4 regions of the Kitasatospora sp. NPDC047058 genome follow, and region 3 is predicted to be linked to each of the others. Evidence: riboswitches for the same ligand, from Rfam matches in the RefSeq annotation. Region 3 holds a riboswitch; each other region holds the start of a gene.
What was found. A riboswitch is a leader RNA that binds a small molecule or an ion and turns the genes downstream of it on or off. The one in region 3 is predicted to bind cyclic di-AMP.

Region 1: linked by a shared signal. The riboswitch ahead of ABZ885_RS11410 (glycoside hydrolase family 16 protein) and the one ahead of ABZ885_RS10470 (transglycosylase family protein) in region 3 are both predicted to bind cyclic di-AMP.
Region 2: linked by a shared signal. The riboswitch ahead of ABZ885_RS05980 (transglycosylase family protein) and the one ahead of ABZ885_RS10470 (transglycosylase family protein) in region 3 are both predicted to bind cyclic di-AMP.
Region 4: linked by a shared signal. The riboswitch ahead of ABZ885_RS00965 (M23 family metallopeptidase) and the one ahead of ABZ885_RS10470 (transglycosylase family protein) in region 3 are both predicted to bind cyclic di-AMP.

The regions. Positions count from the first base shown of each region.
Region 1 covers NZ_JBEYVJ010000054.1:13,135-17,767, forward strand. Annotated here, with positions in the region: gene ABZ885_RS11400 (IclR family transcriptional regulator) at 46-843, shown strand; gene ABZ885_RS11405 (hypothetical protein) at 1,042-1,626, shown strand; gene ABZ885_RS11410 (glycoside hydrolase family 16 protein) at 1,731-2,984, opposite strand; cyclic di-AMP (ydaO/yuaA leader) riboswitch at 2,987-3,151, opposite strand; gene ABZ885_RS11415 (lipase) at 3,430-4,633, opposite strand, start outside.
Region 2 covers NZ_JBEYVJ010000024.1:19,400-24,032, reverse strand. Annotated here, with positions in the region: gene ABZ885_RS05985 (cytochrome P450) at 182-1,471, shown strand; cyclic di-AMP (ydaO/yuaA leader) riboswitch at 1,698-1,867, shown strand; gene ABZ885_RS05980 (transglycosylase family protein) at 1,869-2,786, shown strand; gene eno (phosphopyruvate hydratase) at 3,165-4,451, shown strand; gene ABZ885_RS05970 (septum formation initiator family protein) at 4,585-4,633, shown strand, end outside.
Region 3 covers NZ_JBEYVJ010000048.1:13,909-18,541, reverse strand. Annotated here, with positions in the region: gene ABZ885_RS10480 (LacI family DNA-binding transcriptional regulator) at 1-459, shown strand, start outside; gene ABZ885_RS10475 (hypothetical protein) at 518-718, opposite strand; gene ABZ885_RS10470 (transglycosylase family protein) at 900-2,159, opposite strand; cyclic di-AMP (ydaO/yuaA leader) riboswitch at 2,146-2,346, opposite strand; gene ABZ885_RS10465 (hypothetical protein) at 3,211-4,134, opposite strand.
Region 4 covers NZ_JBEYVJ010000003.1:52,663-57,295, forward strand. Annotated here, with positions in the region: gene ABZ885_RS00940 (SpoIIE family protein phosphatase) at 1-49, opposite strand, end outside; tRNA gene ABZ885_RS00945 (tRNA-Ile) at 206-279, shown strand; gene ABZ885_RS00950 (TetR-like C-terminal domain-containing protein) at 337-909, opposite strand; gene ABZ885_RS00955 (alpha/beta hydrolase) at 960-1,787, opposite strand; gene ABZ885_RS00960 (YiaA/YiaB family inner membrane protein) at 1,915-2,205, opposite strand; cyclic di-AMP (ydaO/yuaA leader) riboswitch at 2,451-2,609, shown strand; gene ABZ885_RS00965 (M23 family metallopeptidase) at 2,622-3,482, shown strand; gene ABZ885_RS00970 (hypothetical protein) at 3,546-4,418, opposite strand; gene ABZ885_RS00975 (GNAT family protein) at 4,461-4,633, shown strand, end outside.

The DNA of each region.
Region 1 (4,633 bases), on a different contig from region 3:
GATCGCAGGGACTCTACTCCTCCCCCGACAGCGAAGGGAACGCCGGTGGTTGCGACCCCCGACACAGCATCGACGACAGGCCCGGACCGCGCGAGCGGCGGTGTGCAGTCCGTCGAGCGCGCCTTCCAGCTGCTGGAGGCACTGGCCGACTCCGGCGGTGTGGCGACGCTCAGCGAGCTCTCCACCACCTCCGGACTGCCGATGCCCACCATCCACCGTCTGGTTCGTACCCTCGTCCAGCAGGGCTATGTCCGCCAGGACACGGCGCGCCGCTACACCCTGGGCCCGCGGCTGATCCGGCTGGGCGAGACCGCCGGCCGGCTGCTCGGCAGCTGGGCCCGCCCGTACCTGTCCGAGCTGATGGAGGCGACCGGCGAGACGGCCAACCTGGCCGTGCTGGAGGGCGGCGAGGTGGTCTACGTCGGGCAGGTGCAGTCCCGGCGCTCGATGCGGATGTTCACCGAGGTCGGCCGCCGGGTGCAGCCGCACTGCACCGGCGTCGGCAAGGCCCTGCTGGCCCAGCTTCCCGAGGAGGAGGCGCGCGCCGTGCTCGGCCCCAACCCGCTGCCCGCGCACACCGAGTTCACCGTGACCGACCCGGAGGAGCTGCTGCGCCAGCTGGCCGAGGCGCGCGAGCGCGGCTACGTGGTGGACGACCAGGAGCAGGAGATCGGCGTGCGCTGCATCGCGCTCGCGGTACCCGGCGCGCCGACCCCGACGGCGCTCTCGGTCTCCGGCCCGGAGGCCCGGATCCGGGCGCTGGAGGAACAGGCCGGCGCGGCCTCGCTGGTGCCGGTGATGCATCAGATTGCAGCCCGGCTGGGGCAGGTCCTGGCCCCCTGAAGCAGCCCTGACGACGCGTCATTCACCCGTTCGCGCACCGGAGGCCGGCGGCCCGCAGCCTCCGGTGTGCGCCTTCGCCCGTTCGGGCGGCCCGAGGGCGGGTTGTCCGGGCGGCGGCGGACGGGTCGGCCACGCTGGGTGCGGGCGCGCCCCGCGACGGTGCGGGGTGCCGGAGCACGGAGGGCAGGGTGAGCGCCGATGTCGCGCAGTGAGTCGGTACGGGGTTTCCTCGGCAGGTCGCTGACGGTGGGATGCGCCCTGGCGGCGCTGGCCGCGGGGTCCGCATGGGCCTGCCCGGACGGCGACCCGGGAGCGGCCGGGGCCGATCAGGGGACGGCGGTCGCAGCACCGGCGGCACCCGTGCCGGTGCCGGCGGCGCCGTCCCGCTCGGACCTGGAGGTGGTCCGGATGGACGCGGACCCCGCCGCGCCGGGCGGCACCACCACGGTGCACGCCTTCGTCGCCAACGGCGGCCCGGACCGGACGGCCTCCCCGTTCACCGTGGTGATCACCCTGCCCGCGGGGGTGCGGCCCGAGGAGCCGTTCTTCCCGGAGAACTGCTACGTGTTCCAGAACGGCCACCGGGTGCGCTGCAGCTTCCCGGCCGGACTGGGCGCGCTCCGGAGCGCGACCGCACTGGTCCCGGTCCGGCTCGACACCACCGTCCGGGCCCCCGGCACGCTGACCGGGGGCTGGGTGGCGGTGCGCGGCGACGACGACGGGAACGAGGCGAACAACAAGCAGCCGTTCGAGATCCCGGTCGTCGCGACCGCCGCGCGGTAGGGGGCCGGCCCGGGGGCGGGCGCCCCACCGGCGGTGGAGGCGGTCAGCGGCGGCGGATCAGCAGTGAACGGATCAGCGGTGGGCGGATCAGCAGAGGCCGCGGATCAGCGGTAGACGCGGACGTAGTCCGCGGCGAAGGTGATCGGAGCCGTGCCCTGCGGCGCGGGGTGGTACTGCCCCGCGCTCAGGGACAGGTTGAGGATCAGGTACGCCGACCAGTCGGCGCCGACGCCCTTGCCGTCCGAGAAGACCTTCACGCCGTTGATGTACCAGTCGACCGAGGTGGCACCGTACTGGGTGCCGACGGTGACCCACTGGTCGTGGGCGATGGACTTGGCGTCGGTGACGTACTTGTGGTCCGGGTTGATGTGGTTGGTCAGCTCCAGCAGGTTCGCGTTGTCCGCGTGGTACTCGAAGGTGTCGATCTCGCCGTGGTTGCCGCTGGTGCCGTTCCACGTCCACAGCGCCGGCCAGGCGCCGGTGCCGGCCGGGAGCTTGACCCGGGTCTCGACGTAGTCGCCGGTCTTCACCTTGAAGCCCTCGGTGGAGTACTCGGTGGTGAGCAGGCCGGTGTCCCAGGACTGCTTGCCGTTCTCCAGCGTGTGGGTGCCCGGCTTGGCGGTGAAGGTGGCGGCGCCGCCGGAGACGCTGACGTTGTTCTTGTTCAGCCAGTCGAGCTTGTTGTCGTTGGGGTTGTGGTCGCCGTAGTGGTACGAGCTGCTCTTGTCGGCCGTCCAGCGCGAGCCCAGGGCCAGGCTGTTGAACTCGTCCGACCAGGTCAGCTTCTTGCCGGCGACGGGCGCTGCGGTGGCGGGGGTGGTGCCGGTCGCCGTGGGGGCGGGCGTCGGGGCGGACGTCGGGGCGGGGGCCGGCGCCGGCGCCGGGGTGGCGGCAGCGGCGGCGACCGCCAGCTGCCGCGAGGGCAGGTTGTGCCAGGTGCCGCCGAGGTCCTGCCAGAAGCCGAACTGGGTGTAGGTGCCGGCCGGCAGGGTGCGCGAGCCGGTGGTGACCGACAGGCCGCTCGGGCAGATCTGCGCGTTGGTGGCGCTGCCCGGGAAGTCGAGGACGTGGCCGGCCGCGTCGCGCACTCCGACGCCGACCGTCTTGGCGGTGAAGCAGGCCGAGGAGTGGACGGTCAGCGAGGCCTTGGTGGCCTGGCCCGCGACCATGGTGGCCGGGGTGAGCTTGTCCTGGGTGACGGTCGGCGTCGCCGCCTGGGCGGTGGTCGCCGCCTGGACGCCGAACAGTCCGGCGCCGCCGATGGCGAGCGCGCCGGTGACGGCGAAGGCCGCGTTGCGGCCGCGGCGGGAGGGGCGGGCGTGGCGCGGCGGGGTGCGCCGGGCAGGCTGCTTCTGCATGGCAGTGTCCTCTGCGACGCCTGCGAGGTGAGCTGTCGGGTTCGGGCTGAGGTTGCCCGGCCGCCCGTGGAGCGGCTTCACCCCTAGCCGCGACCCGGGCGCGGGAGCGCGCGGGCCTGGCACTGACCTGGGTCCCCCGCTCCCGTCCGCTGTGGTGCTCGGTTGCCCGCCGGCGGGTGGACAGGACTCGGCGTCCCGGCGGCGGAGGTCCGCGAAGCGGACGTCCGAGCAGGCTAGGCAGGCCGTCCGGGACGCGACAACTCGACGGCGGGTGTTGTCGCGCAGGTCACACCGGGGAGCGGCGGAGTTGATCAACGGCCGTGCGAAGTTGATCAGTTGAGCCCGTCCGGACGGACGGCGGGGCGGCGGCGCAGCGGCCGGGCGGCGCGGTGGCCGGGCAGCGCGACGGTCAGGCGGGCGGGCGGGCGGCCAGGCGGGCCGGCGGTCAGGCGAGCCAGGCGGCGACCTGGCTCATCGCGTCGGGCGCCCAGGCCAGCTCCAGGTGGTTGAGCCCGCCCAGCAGCCGGGTGCCGCCGACCGTGCCGATCCCGGTGGTGTCCAGCGCGCTGCGGGTGAAGACGATCCCGTCGCCGGGCCCGCGGTTCTCGTTGAGCACGCCGGGGATGTCGGCCGAACCGCCGGCCAGCAGGTAGGTCCGGACCGCCGCCGGGATGCCCGCCCGCTGGAGCGGCCCGATCAGCGAGCCGGCGTCGATGGCGGCCTGGATGCCCTGGCCCGCGGTGTAGAGGCCCTGGCCCCCGTAGTAGGTGGTCCACCAGTCCTGGGCGGTGCCGTCCACCCCGTAGCTGCCGTCCCAGCGGGCGAGCAGCTGGCGCTGGCCCGGGTAGCAGTCGTACCCGCCGGTGGGCAGTACGCCGAGGCAGGGCTGCGCGGTGTACGTGCCGTAGCAGGTCATGAACAGGTGCGGCGAGGGTGCATCGGCGGTGCCGCCGCAGGCCGGCCAGGTGGCCAGCGAGAACGCCCAGCCGTGCGCGTACACGTAGTCGAGACCGCCGTTCGGGCCGCCGAGGGTGGCCAGGCGGCGGACGTCGCCCGCGTAGGCCCGGCCCCAGGAGGGACGCACCGAGGAGACGTACGCGCGGGCGGCGACCTCGCGCTTGCTCCAGGCCACCACGTCCACCTGCGGCACCCCGAGCCGGGCGCGGATCAGGGCGATCGCGTCGCCGACGGCCTGCGCCTGGAGCAGGTTGTCGCCCTGCTGGTGGGCGAAGCCGATCGCGAAGACCCGGTGACCGCCGGCGGCGAGGTACTGCGCGAGGCCGGTGGACGGGCAGGCGGCACCGCCGGTGGCGCCGCAGGTGCCGGTCTCGTCCGGGGCGGCCCAGGCGCGGTCGGCGTTGTCGTTGGCGCCGTGGACGAGCAGGACGGGGGTGGTGCGGCTGCCGGCGTCCCAGCCTGCGGCGGAGTAGAGCAGGAAGCGTCCGGAGAACGGCCGGCGGACGCCGCCGAAGTAGCCGAGTCGGGCGCCGTCCTGGTCGCCGCGGCCGCCGGGCGGGTACTGCTCGGCGCGGAAGCCCGGGTGGTGTCGAGGTAGCGCTCGACGGTGGCCCAGCCGTGGCCGGGGGCGGGGAAGGCGGCCTCCAGGGTGAGGGCGGCGGTGGCGGGCGCGGCGGGGCCCGCCGAGGCGG
Region 2 (4,633 bases), on a different contig from region 3:
GACCGGCCCCGGCGGGCCCGCCCGAACCGAGCCGGGACGCACGCAGGACTGCACGCAGGAGCCGAACCCGCAGCCGCACCCAGGAGCCGCACCCGCGGCCGCACGCGGGCCCCGCACACGTCACCCGACCCGGACCCGCACCCGGACCTGCGCCGGGATCCCCACCGGATACCGTCGACCCATGCCAGTTCAGCCCGATTCCGCCCGCCCGCCGCTCTTCACCTGGGAGTTCGCCGCCGACCCGTACCCGGCGTACGCCTGGCTGCGCGAGCACGAGCCGGTGCACCGCACCACCCTGCCGAGCGGGGTCGAGGCCTGGCTGGTCACCCGGTACGCGGACGCCCGGCAGGCGCTCGCCGACAGCCGGCTCTCCAAGAACCCGGTGCACCACAGCGAGCAGGCGCACCGCACCGGCCGGGTCGGCATCCCGGGCGAGCGCCAGGCCGATCTGATGACGCACCTGCTGAACATCGACCCGCCGGACCACACCCGGCTGCGCCGGCTGGTGTCGAAGGCGTTCACGCCGCGCCGGGTGGCCGAGTTCGCGCCGCGGGTGCAGCAGCTCACGGACCGGCTGATCGACGGCTTCGCGGCCCGCGGCAGCGCCGACCTGATCCACGAGTTCGCCTTCCCGCTCCCCATCTACGCGATCTGCGACCTGCTCGGCGTGCCCGCCGAGGACCAGGACGACTTCCGCGACTGGGCCGGGATGATGATCCGGCACGGCGGCGGGCAGCGCGGCGGCGTCGGCCGGGCGGTGAAGCGGATGCGGGCGTACCTCGCGGAGCTGATCCACCGCAAGCGGGCGGACCTCGGCGACGACCTGATCTCCGGCCTGATCCGGGCCAGCGACCACGGTGAGCACCTGACCGAGAACGAGGCCGCGGCGATGGCCTTCATCCTGCTGTTCGCCGGCTTCGAGACGACCGTGAACCTGATCGGCAACGGCACCTACGCGCTGCTGCGCAACCCGGGGCAGCGGGCGCTGCTGCAGGAGTCGATCGCCCGCGGCGAGAGCGGCCTGCTGGAGACCGGGATCGAGGAGCTCCTGCGCTACGACGGGCCGGTGGAGCTGGCCACCTGGCGCTTCGCGACCAGCCCGCTGACCATCGGCGGGGTGGAGATCCCGGTCGGCGACCCGGTGCTGGTGGTGCTCGCGGCGGCGGACCGGGACCCGGCGCGGTTCGCCGACGAGAACACCCTCGACCTGGCCCGGACGGACAACCCGCACCTGGGCTTCGGGCACGGCATCCACTACTGCATCGGCGCTCCGCTGGCCCGGCTGGAGGGGCGGGCCGCGCTGGCCACCCTGCTCACCCGGCTGCCCGATCTGCAGCTGGCCGAAAGCCCGGACAATCTGCGCTGGCGCGGTGGTCTGATCATGCGTGGACTTCGTGAACTTCCGGTCGAATTCAGCCCGGAGCAGAAGGCCGGGAACGCGTCCGCCGAGGCTTCCGGCACCTCCGGCTGAGACTGCGACACGCTGACGGAGCGTCGCCAGCACGTCCTTTCGCGGGGGTTGAATCACCATCAAACCGGACATATCGCCTTCGTTGGCAGACGATCGACCACGCGCCGTAATTTCTGTGTGATATCGGCGATATGAGCTTGTGATTGGTAAGAGGATCTGTCTACTCTCCGTTCAGTTCGCAGCTGCGAACCTCGTGCGCGGAACGCCGAATCCTGCCCGCCGCGTCACGGGAAACCGACCAGACCCTGGGCAGGGGCGGGGGAACCAGGTTTGTTGCCGTTTCCCTACGGCTTGGGGTGAAGCCGCCCGAGCGGAATCGATTCCGCACGCGGCGGCCGGGCCACCTCCCGGTCCGAACCCGACAGCTCACCTCGCAGGCGTGCGGAGAGGGACCTTCATGCTGTTCGTTGGAACTGGCCGTCACCGTCGTCGCACCCAGGCCGAGAAGGCCATCGCCGTCGCGGGCGTGGCCGGCGTCGGACTCGCGATGCCGATCCTCACCGCCGCCGGCGCCTCGGCCGCCCCGGTCTCCACCTGGGACGCAGTCGCCCAGTGCGAGAGCGGCGGGAACTGGAGCATCAACACGGGCAACGGCTTCTACGGCGGCCTGCAGTTCACCTCGGGCACCTGGAAGGCGTACGGCGGCACGTCCTACGCGCCGCAGGCCAACCAGGCCAGCAAGGCCCAGCAGATCTCGGTCGCCGAGAAGGTCCTCGCCTCGCAGGGGCCGGGCGCCTGGCCGGTCTGCTCGCAGAAGGCCGGCCTGAGCAAGGGCGGCGCCCCGGCCGCGGTCGACACCTCCACGGACTCCAAGCCCGCCGCGCACCAGCCCGCCGCGCCGAAGCCGGCCCAGAAGCCCGCCCAGCCGAAGCCCGCCCAGTCGAAGCCGGCCCAGCCCGCCCAGTCGCAGGCCCAGAAGCCCGCCGCCCAGCAGTACGCGCAGCCGCAGGCCCAGCAGCAGGCCCAGGCCCCGGAGTTCTCGGGCCACGCCGGCTGGGACGCCGACGCGAAGGTGTACTGGTACCAGAACGACGGCGGTTGGTACTGGACCAGCCACCCGGGCGTCTACCAGCAGTACGCGGGCCAGTCCGCGGGCCAGCAGGCCCCGGCCGCCGCGCAGAGCGCCCCGGCCGCGCCCGCCGCCCAGCAGCGCTCCGGCCACGGCTACACCGTCCAGTCCGGCGACACGCTGGCCGGCATCGCCGCCGCCCACGACGTCTCCGGGGGGTGGCAGACGCTGTACGACGGCAACCGCGGCACCGTCGGCGCCGACCCGAACCTGATCCTGCCCGGCCAGGTCCTCAACCTCGGCTGATCCGGCGTCGGCCCGGGGCCGGGCCAGGCCGACGCCAGCCCGGACCGCCGCTGACCGCTGACCGCTGGCCGCTGACCGCTGACCGCGGCCGACGCCGCCGACCACGACCAGCGCCGCCGACCGCGGCCGCAGCACGTCCGCGAGCGCGCCGACGTCACGAAGGGGGCCGGATTCGGCCCCCTTCGTCCGCATCTGTGTGCCTTCCACCGGGCAACCAGGTGAACTACCGGTGGGTAGAGCGGCCACACGCTGAGACGGGGCCGAGGTCAGCGTGGCCCCGAGAGCCCGTGCGGTTAGGCTCTGGTCGTAACGACTCCGCAATCGTCCGGCCGGCAGCACCCATCGTCAGCCGGACCTGCTTCCGCTAGGAGATGCCTCGTGCCGTCCATCGATGTCGTCGTAGCCCGTGAGATCCTCGACTCGCGTGGCAACCCCACGGTCGAGGTCGAGGTCGGCCTCGACGACGGCAGCACCGGCCGTGCCGCTGTCCCCTCGGGTGCCTCCACCGGTGCCTTCGAGGCGCTGGAGCTGCGCGACGGTGACAAGAACCGCTACTTCGGCAAGGGCGTGGAGAAGGCCGTCCTGGCCGTCATCGAGCAGATCGGCCCGGAGCTGGTCGGCTACGACGCCACCGAGCAGCGCCTGATCGACCAGGCCATGCTCGACCTGGACGCCACCCCGGACAAGTCCTCGCTCGGCGCCAACGCCATCCTGGGCGTCTCGCTGGCCGTCGCGCACGCCGCCTCCGAGGCCAGCGACCTGCCGCTGTTCCGCTACCTGGGCGGCCCGAACGCGCACGTCCTGCCGGTCCCGATGATGAACATCCTCAACGGCGGCTCGCACGCGGACTCCAACGTCGACATCCAGGAGTTCATGATCGCCCCGATCGGCGCGGAGTCCTTCTCCGAGGCCGTCCGCTGGGGCGTCGAGGTCTACCACACCCTCAAGGGCGTCCTGAAGGAGCGCGGCCTCTCCACCGGCCTCGGCGACGAGGGCGGCTTCGCCCCGAACCTGGACAGCAACCGCGAGGCCCTGGACCTCATCACCGAGGCCATCCAGAAGGCCGGTTACGTGCCCGGCCGCGACATCGCGCTGGCCCTGGACGTGGCCGCCTCCGAGTTCTACAAGGACGGCGCCTACCAGTTCGAGGGCAAGGCCCTCTCGGCCGCCGAGCTGATCGAGTACTACGCCGAGCTGGTCGCCGCGTACCCGCTGGTCTCCATCGAGGACCCGCTGGACGAGTCGGACTGGGACGGCTGGAAGGCCATGACCGTCAAGCTGGGCGACAAGGTCCAGCTGGTCGGCGACGACCTGTTCGTCACCAACCCGGCCCGCCTGGCCAAGGGCATCGAGACCGGCACCGCCAACGCGCTGCTGGTCAAGGTGAACCAGATCGGCTCGCTGACCGAGACTCTGGACGCCGTCGAGCTGGCCCAGCGCAACGGCTACCGCTGCATGATGTCGCACCGCTCCGGCGAGACCGAGGACGTCACCATCGCCGACCTGGCCGTCGCCACCAACTGCGGCCAGATCAAGACCGGTGCCCCGGCCCGCTCCGAGCGCGTCGCCAAGTACAACCAGCTGCTGCGCATCGAGGAGATCCTCGACGACGCCGCCGAGTACGCCGGCCGCGGCGCCTTCCCGCGGTTCCGCTTCGCGGACTGATCAGCCCGCAAGTACGAGGGCTGACACACACTGATCGCACCGGTGCCCCGCCGTTCACCCCGTAGGGTGGACGGTGGGGCACCGGCGCGACCAGGAGGGGAAACGGGAGATGGCAGGCTGGAGGATCCCGGGCTTGGCGGCCCGGCCTCGCTTCACGAGCCGGGCGACCGTCCTCGTCCTGG
Region 3 (4,633 bases):
GGCCCGCGCCGGTACGTGCCGGTGCTGCGCAAGATCGAGGGCTTCACCGCCGCCATGTGCGAGGTGCTCGGCAAGACCGAGGAGGAGGCCCGGGACCTCGTCCACCACACGTTGTTCAGCGTGGAGGGCGGGCACGCGGCGGCCGGCGCGCTGCTGGACAAGGGCTGCACGGCGATCGTCTGCGGCAGCGACATGATGGCGCTCGGCGCGATACGCGCGGTGCGCCAGCGCGGGCTGAGCGTCCCGCAGGACGTCTCGGTGGTCGGCTTCGACGACTCGCCGCTCATAGCGTTCACCGAGCCGCCGCTGACCACCGTCCGCCAGCCGGTGGAGGCGATGGCCACCGCGGCCGTCGACGCCCTGCTGGAGGAGGTCGGCGGGAACGCCGCCCAGCGCGGGGAGTTCATGTTCCAGCCGGAGCTGGTCATGCGCGGCTCCACGGGCGCCTGCGCCCGCTGAACGACCACGACCGGGGCCCGGAGAGCACGTTGCTCTCCGGGCCCCGGTCGTGCGCGTCTCAGCCCTCCTGGGCGGTCGGGCGCTGAGGGTCGAGCCGCTGCCCGTCGGCGGCCTCGCCGGTCCGGGTCTCGGTGCGCCGGCCCCGGGCCAGGTAGTCGCGCAGGACCAGCTCGACGGCGTCCTGCGGGTTCCGGGTGCCGGAGAGCATCATCACGTCGATGGCGAGGTTGGCGTCGAGCGTGACGGTGATCTGGGCCATGGAGACTCCTTCTCGGGTGCGGAGCAGCAGGATGCCCGCTGCGCGCCGGTTTGACCATGACCCGGACCGCCGCGGGCGTGCGCCGCGGGCCCGGTGTGCGGGCAGGCCGAAGCCCCCGGGGAGGAGCGACCAGACTCTCCCCGGGGGCTTCGGCGTACCGGTGCGCGCCCGGTGGGTGGTGTCAGACCCGGCCGGCGAAGTCCGGCGCCCAGTTGGCGATGGTCTGCTCCCGCACGCCCGCGCTCGGGTTGGCGGCCTCGACGTACTTGCCGTCGCCGACGTACAGCGCGACGTGGTAGACGCCGGAGTCCTGGCCGTTGTTGGACCAGAACAGCAGGTCGCCCGGCTTGAGGGCGTCCAGCGACACGTGGGTGCTGGCGGAGGCCTGGTCGGCGGCGACGCGCGGGACGGAGACGCCCGCGGCGCGCAGCGCGGCCTGGGTCAGGCCGGAGCAGTCCCAGCCGCCGTTGCCGGTGCCGCCGTAGACGTACGCCTGGCCGACCTTCGACTCGGCGAAGGCGACCGCGGCGGCCATGCTGCCGGTGGCGGCCTGGGCGGGCGCCGGGGTCTGCGCCTGGGCGGCGGGCTTGGCGGCCTGGGTCTGCGCGGCCGGCTTGGCGGCGGTGGAGCCCTGGCCGGAGCCGCGGTTGAACCAGTCGAACTGCTGGTCCGACTTCTGGTCGGCGGTGCCCTGGGCGCGGTCGCCGAGGTGCAGGTGCTGGCCCGGGTAGATGACGTCGGCGCCCTGGGTCAGGACGTCGCGGTTGAGCTCGTAGAGCTTCTCCCAGCCGCCCTGGACGTGCTGCTTGTCGGCGATCGCGGAGAGCCAGTCGCCCTCGACGACGGTGTAGTCGGCCCGGGACCGGTCCTTGTCCTGCCAGTTCTGGGACCAGGTGGCCTTGGCGGAGTCGGCGGACGGGGCCTGAGCGGCCTTCGGCGCGGCCTGGGCGGGCGCCTGGGCGGCGGGCTTGGCGGCCGGGGCCGGAGCCGCGGCAGGGGCCTGCGCAGCGGGCTTGGTGGTGGTGGTGTCCACGGCGGCCGGGGCGCCGCCCTTGGTCAGGCCGGCCTGGACCGAGCAGACCGGCCAGGCGCCGGGGCCCTGGACCGCGAGCACCTTCTCGGCGATCGCGATCTGCTGGTCCTTGGTGGCGAGGTCGGCGCGGGCCGCGAACGCGGTGCCGCCGAACTCGGCCCAGGTGCTGTTGGTGAACTGCAGGCCGCCGTAGAAGCCGTTGCCGGTGTTGATGCTCCAGTTGCCGCTGCTCTCGCACTGGGCGACCTTGTCCCAGGTGGCGACCGTGGCGGCGGAGGCGGTGGTGGTGGTCAGGCAGGGGATGGTGAGGCCGATGCCCGCGACTCCGAGCGCGGCGATGGCGCGGCGGGTACGGCCGGACAGGCGGGTGCCGTTGGTGGGCAGCATGAAGATGCGGTCCTCTCCCACGCCTGCGAGGTGAGCTGTCGGATTCGGGCTGGAGTTGCCCGGCCGCGCTGTGGACGCGGCTTCACCCCTAGCCCAGAACCGGTACGCGGACCGGTCCGGGGCGACTTACCTGTGGTTCCCCCGCTCCTGCCGTGGTGCGTTCTGCGCTGCCAGCGCACCCGACGGCAGGACTCGGCGTTGCGGATGAGCTGGGTCCGTGTGGCCACGAACGGGGAGCACGTTAAGCAGACTCCCGTTCAAACCGCAAACATGTGTGAGACCCGTCACGGTTTACGAATGGAAGGCCGTGGGGCTGTCCGTCATGATCAGAAATGACCGATTTCGCGCAACGCCCTTGAGGGCGGCCGCACCTGCCTGCGCCTCAGGAGGCCGGAGTCGGCGCGGTCGTCCGGGGAGAAGGCTGCGCGGCGACGGCCGCGGGTGAGGACTGTCCGGCCGGGCGGGGTCGCAGGGCGCATCGCCGGGCAAAGCATGGCAGACCGGACATTACACCTGAACAAGGCCGAACTCCCGTAAGACACCGCACAATGCCGCACTGGCCCGCCGTCGGAGCGGTCCTCGCGGTGGTCGTGGGAGTCAGGGCGTCGCCGTCGCCGATCCCGCGCCGCTCGCCGGGCAGCCCGACGTGCCCGCGGCCGACCCGGGCAGCCCGCCGTCGACCAGGGCGACAGGGGCGGGAGGGCACGGCGCGGTCCGGAGCGCCGGCAAGGGGCGCTCGGCACCGACACGGGCGTCGCCTCCCTGCCGGTCGAGCCGGGCGGCGAACGGGCCGTCACCACGGTGGGCCCGCCGGACGATGACGGCCTCTCCGCCCGCTGCGGCCGGCCGCCGTGCGGTCCCGTCAGCGGATCCACCGTCACCCCGGAGGCGGCCCTCTCGTACGCCCGCCCCGGGGTCCGCGACGGCGCCGGCGCGACCCGACGCGCGGACGTCCGGGTCGGGACGGCACCAAGGGCCGCGCCCGCGACGGGCGGTGGGGTGTGGGGACGCGTGAAGGGGCCCGGAACGCAGGCGTTCCGGGCCCCTTCGGACGGTCTGTGCGGGTGGTCCGCTACTGGGCGGCGTGCCGCCCGCCGCCGGACTCGCCGGCAGCCTCCTCGGCGGCCTCCTCGGCCTGCGCCGAGGGGTCGACGGCCGGCAGCACGGCCAGGTAGGTGGAGGCGATCAGCTGGCCCACGGCCGGGTACGCGCCCAGCGGCGCGGCCGACGGGCAGCCGCTCTCCTCGGCGGCGGTGGCGAGCAGCTCGGAGTCGGCCTCCGGGCCGATCACCAGCGGGGCCAGCGCCGGGTTCTGGGAGCCCATCTCCTTGAGGTGGGCGACGGCGTCGGCCACCGAGCCGGGCACGTCGAGCGCGGCGGCGACGACCGGCACGGCCAGCCGGGCGGCCAGCAGCATGCCGGTGATGCCGGCGGCGTCGGCCGCGTCCTGGCCGCCGACGGTGGTGAGTACGACGCCGTCCGCGGCCGTGGCGATGGCGAACAGGCGGGCGCGGTCGGCCCGGGCCAGCCCGGCCTCGGAGAGGCGGACGTGGACGGCCTCGGCCAGCAGCGGGTGCGGGCCCAGCGCGTCGGTCACCAGGGCGCCGTACTCGGCGGCGAGCTCGTGGAGCCCGGCCAGGAAGCCGTGCGGTCCGGGGACCAGCGGCACCACGACCGGCGCGGGCAGGCCGGCCTCGGCGGCGTGCGCGAGCAGTTCGGCGACGGTGTGCTCGTCGCCGGCGGAACCGCCCTCGCTCCCGTCGCCCGGGAGGTAGCCGGCCGCGGTCTGCACGCCGTTCTGTTCACTGCGGACGATCGAGAGCAGCTCCTCGACGACGGAGCGGGACTCGGGCCCGGCGGGCGCGGGCACCGCGAGCACCAGGGCCGGGGATCCGGCCGGGATCTCGGGGCGCTCGGGGCGGCGGTGGCGCCCCCGCGCACGGGAGCCTGGGGTGCGGACGGGCAGTGGCGCGCCCGGGATGGCTGCGGTGCTCATGGCGGAGATCGTAGGACATCGGGCCGCCGGGCCTTAAGTCGGCTACCGAACCGGACCGGGCGGCTTGCCCGAAATCCGGACAAATTCCGCCAAAACTCCTTGTGGCCGGAACACCTTCTTCTACGCGTCGAACAGACTAGCGCGTTGCACCCGTCCCGCGTGAGATGTCTCACAGGTCGGGAGGCGTCTGACGGAGCGTCACTAAGGTGCGACTCCGGGCGTTCGAAGATCAACATTCAGCGGGGAGTCGCCTACGGGCCGTTATCGCCGCCCTGCCGGTTCGGTCGGCTTTGTCCGCTTGCGTACCGTCAGGTGTCCGAGTGGTGAAGACTTGCGGTTTGGCGGCGAACGACCCGTGCACCTGCAACGTCCCGTGCTGATGCACGTGCACTGGAGCTATCATCACGTCAAGTGAGGCGTTGTGCCGGGCCGGTACGGGGCCGGCCCCTTTCGTTCGGCTGAGGGCCGGGGCGCCGAGCTGGACGATCACTCCGGAGCT
Region 4 (4,633 bases), on a different contig from region 3:
TCCGGCTCTCGTCCTCGGAGGGGGGAAGCCACGGCGAGGACAGGTCCATGGGATCCTCCGGCGGTGTCTTATCGGACACTCAATTCTTAATACCTTATTTCTCCGGGCGTCGAACGGCGGCCCATGCGTCGCACCGGTCCCCGGGGGGCCGGCCGGCCGCGGGCAGGACCTGGTCCCGCGGTCGAGTAGACTGTGCTGTCGGCGCGGGCCTATAGCTCAGACGGTTAGAGCGCTTCCCTGATAAGGAAGAGGCCACAGGTTCAAGTCCTGTTAGGCCCACCGCGTCGAAGGGCCCGGAGCGATCACGCTCCGGGCCCTTCCGCATGTCCGGGCCGGTCAGGGGCTCTTCGGCCAGTCGCGCAGGCCGTGGGTGAGGACGGCGATCAGCCGGTCCTGGGTGTCGCCGAGGTCCTCCGCGAGCCGGAACGCGCCGCCGATGGAGAGCGAGGCGAAGCCGTGCGCCACCGAGCGGACGGCGCGGGCGGCGTGGATCGCCTCCGACCCGTCGAGGCCGTACCCGCGCAGCACCGCGATGATCACGCCGACCAGCCGCGTCGCCGCCCGGGTGAGCTCGTCGTCCGGCTGCGGGGCCTGGGGGAGCGCGTTGTAGCGGTGCGGGTACTCGGTGGCGTAGCCGTGGTAGGCGCGCAGCACGGCGGCGACGGCGTCGTCCCCGCCGCGGCCGACGGCGGCCTCGGCGAGCCGGTCGGCCAGCTCCTCGGTGACCCGGACGGCGACCAGCCGGCGCAGCTCGGCCAGTCCGCCGCTCACGTGCTTGTACAGCGAGGGGGTGGCCACCCCGGCCCGCGCGGCGACGGCGGCCAGGGTGAGGGCCTCGGGGCCCTGCTCGTCGATGAGGGCGAGGGCGTGGCCGACGACCTGCTCGGGGGTGAGTCCTACGCGGGGCATGGGGCGGTTCTCCGTGGTTGCGGGGGCGGGGACGGCGGCAGGACGGGCGGTCAGGCCAGCTCGGCGAGGAACGGCAGCAGGGCGTCGGCGGTGGCCTGCGGGTGGTCGGCCATCGGGTAGTGGCCCGCGCCCTCGATCATCACCTTGCGGGCCCGCAGCGCGGCGGCCTGCCGGTCGGCGACCAGCTCCGGCTTGGGGAAGTCGGGGTCCTTGCTGCCCATCACGACCAGGGCCGGGCAGCGCACGGCCGCGGTCCAGCCGGTGGGCGCGGAGTCGCCGCGGACGTAGCCGCGGGTCGCGGTCCTGCGGCCCGGCGTGCGCATCGCGGCGACCAGTCCGTCCACGTACGCGTCGAAGTCGGCCGGCTTGGCGGTCGGGTAGGCCATCCTGCGGTGGTAGAGGCCCCAGAACGCGGGCGAGTGCACCAGCAGCGCGCCCATCGCGGCGAACATCGCGCGCTGCAGGGCGTTCGGCGGCAGGTTCTCGACGAAGGCGTCCAGCAGGACGATCCCGGCGACCCGCTCGGGGGCGTCCCCGGCGACCTTGACCACGGTGGCGCCGGTGTACGAGTTGCCGGCCAGGACGGCGCGCTCGATGCCGAGGTGGTCGAGCAGGGCGAGGACGTCGGTGGCGATGGCGGCGGGCGAGTAGTCGTCCCAGACGATCGAGGACTCGCCGAAGCCGCGCAGGTCCATGGTGATCACCCGGTGGCCGGCCGCGGTCAGCAGCGGGCGGAGGTGCCGGTAGGCGGCCCGGCTGTCCAGCATCCCCGGGACCAGGACGACCGGGAGGCCCTCGCCCTTCTCGGTGTCGTCGTAGGCGAGCCGACCGCCGGTGACGTCCAGGTACTGGGTGGTGGGGGCGGTGATGCCGGACATGGGGGCCTCCTGGGTCCGCCGGGGCTCGGGCGTCGGCGGTGCTGCCGACACCCATAAAGCTAAGGCTAATAGCCTTAGCCGTCAAGCTATCGGCAGAATCCGAATTCGGGGCGCCGGTGGGTGCCGGTCAGACCCCGTCCACCTTGAACGGGTCGTGCTCGGTCAGCAGCTTCTCCAGCCGGGCCTGGTCCACCCGGGTGACGATCTCGGTGGTCTCCTGCCGGTCGCGGATCACCTTGGCCAGGGTGAACGAGGAGGTGACGGTGTAGAGCAGGCCGAGCCCGAGGAAGGCCCGGGTCCAGCCGCCCACCGGGAGGTAGGCGATCCCGACCGCGAGGGCGGTGCCCGAGAGCGCGAAGGAGAGCACGGCCTGGACGAAGTACGCGGCCGTGGTGCGTGACTGCATCGGTGCGTTCATGGCGCCAGGATGGGCCGCGCCGGCCGGGCCGCACATGAGTAGGAGTACTCAGAAACGGGGTCGTTCGTTGACCTCCTATCACGTTCGGTAGTGTCAGTTGGAGTCAATCGCCCCAAAACGCCCATCGAGTGGCGTAAGGTCCGAGCTGGCCCCGGTCGTCCCACGCGGACGGCTTGGAATCAGGGGCTCCTAGGATTAACGTTTGATAACGCAGCGCGGTCCTCAACGCCGTACCCAGACGGCACCGTGCGCCGTCGCCTAATCCCGCCGGCCGGCCTCCGGGCAGGCCAGGGAGCCGGGGAACCACGTTCCTTGGGGTGAATCGGCCGGGCCCAGGCCCAGCCGTAGGAGACCTTCCTGCTCCGAACCCGTCAGCTAACCCGGTAGGCGCGAAGGAAGGAAAGGAGCGCGCCTCCGTGGCGTCGACGCACTCTCCGGCACACCTGCCCGGCTCCACCGCCGGCACCCAGCTGCTCGACAACCCGTGGCCGCCGGCCCACCCGGGCGAGTACGGCGGGGCCGCCGACGAGGCCGCCCCGCAGACCGCCGAGGCCAACCGGCACCGGATGCCGCGTCAGACCCGCGGGACCGCACCGCTGCTCGGCGTCACCGCCGTCGCGGCCACCCTCGGCGCCACCGGCTTCGCCTCCGCGACCCCGGCCGCCGCACCCGCCGTCGAGGCCCCGGACGAGACGCCGGTCGCCCTCTCCGCCGACCCCGGCCTCGCCCTCGCCGCCCGGATCCAGCAGCAGGCCGACAGCCAGCGCACCGCCGCCGAGGAGACCGCCCGCGTGCAGGCCGCCAAGGAGGCCGAGGCCAAGCGCGCCGCCCAGCAGCAGGAGGCCAAGCACGCCGCCGAGGAGGCCGAGAAGGCCAAGCTCGCCGCGATCAACCTGCCGGTGCGCGACTACAACCTCTCCGCCCACTACGGCCAGAGCGCCTCCTACTGGGCCCACCTGCACACCGGCCTCGACTTCGCCGCCGACACCGGCACCCCGGTGTACGCGGTCGGCCAGGGCACCGTCACCTCGGCCGGCTGGGCCGGCTCCTACGGCTACCGGATCGTCGAGACGCTGCCCGACGGCACCGAGATCTGGTACTGCCACCTCTCCTCGATCATCAAGGGCTCCGGCAGCGTCGTCCCCGGCCAGCAGCTCGGCAAGGTCGGCGCCACCGGCAACGTCACCGGCCCGCACCTGCACCTGGAGGTCCGCCCCGGCGGCGGCGCCCCGGTCGACCCGGAGACCTGGTTCGAGCAGCGCGGCATCACCCCCTGACAGCCCGTGGAGCCCCGGCCGCCGCCCCCCGCGAGGGGCCCCGGCGGCCGGGGCCCGCCACGCTCACTCCGCCGGCAGCTGCGCCAGGTACGCGTCGATCTCCTCCTGCCCCGGCTCCGGCGCCAGGTCCGGGAACTCCGCCACCAGCAGCCGCGGCAGCCCCGGCAGCGTCCACGCACCGAGCAGGTCCAGCGCCGCCTCGGCCGCCGCCTCCTCGAACGCCCCGAAGTCCCCGGCCAGCTCCTCCGGCATCGGCCGGCCCAGCGCCGTCAGCTCCGCCAGGTTGCGGTAACTGCGCCGCATCAGCCCCTGCTCCAGCAGCCGCCGGGCCCCGTCGGTGGCCATCCCGACGCTCAGCATCCGGGCCGGACCCCAGCCCTCCTCGTCCAGCTCGTCCAGCCACCCCGCCCCGGCCATCGCCTCGTACGCGGCCCGGCGCTCCTCCCCGGACAGCTCCCGGAACGCCGCCAGCCACTCCCGCACCGCCGCCCCGTCCGCCACGTCCACGCCGTGCGCGTGCAGCAGCAGCGCGTACAGCCGGGGCCAGGTCACCAGATCGGCCCGGCGCAGCAGCCCGGCCGCCACCTCGCCCTGCCACTCGGCCTCGGCGTGCAGCCGCTCCTGCCGCTTGGCGTTCAGCCGCTTCGCCGCCCGCTGGTGGTCCACCAGCAGCCGCACCGCCTCGCCGTACGCCAGCGGGTCCTGCTCCGGCGCGGGCTGCACGTACAGGTGGAGCCGCTCGACCAGCAGCTGCTCCACCGCGTCCGAGGTCAGCTCCGGCCAGCCCTCGTGCATCCTGCCCTCGCCCAGCTCCAGCAGCGCCAGCACCGCCCGCAGCGGCTCCGCGGCCACCGGCGGGCGGCCCTCGGCCTCCGCCCAGGCGAGCAGTTCGGCGGCCTTGGTGCGCGGGGCGAGCCGCAGGTCTTCATCGTTCATGTCACGTACGGTAACCGCAAAGCCCGGGTAGGGTCGGCTGACATGGTCCCCGTCCGACTCACCGGCCCCCGCCTGGCCATCCGCGAGTTCCAGCACACCCCGGGCGACGTCGACGCGCTGCACGCGATCTTCGGCGACCCGGAGGCCACCCGCTACCTGCCCTTCGAACCGCACGACCGGGAGCACTGCGCGGACCAGATCGCGCAGTACCTGGA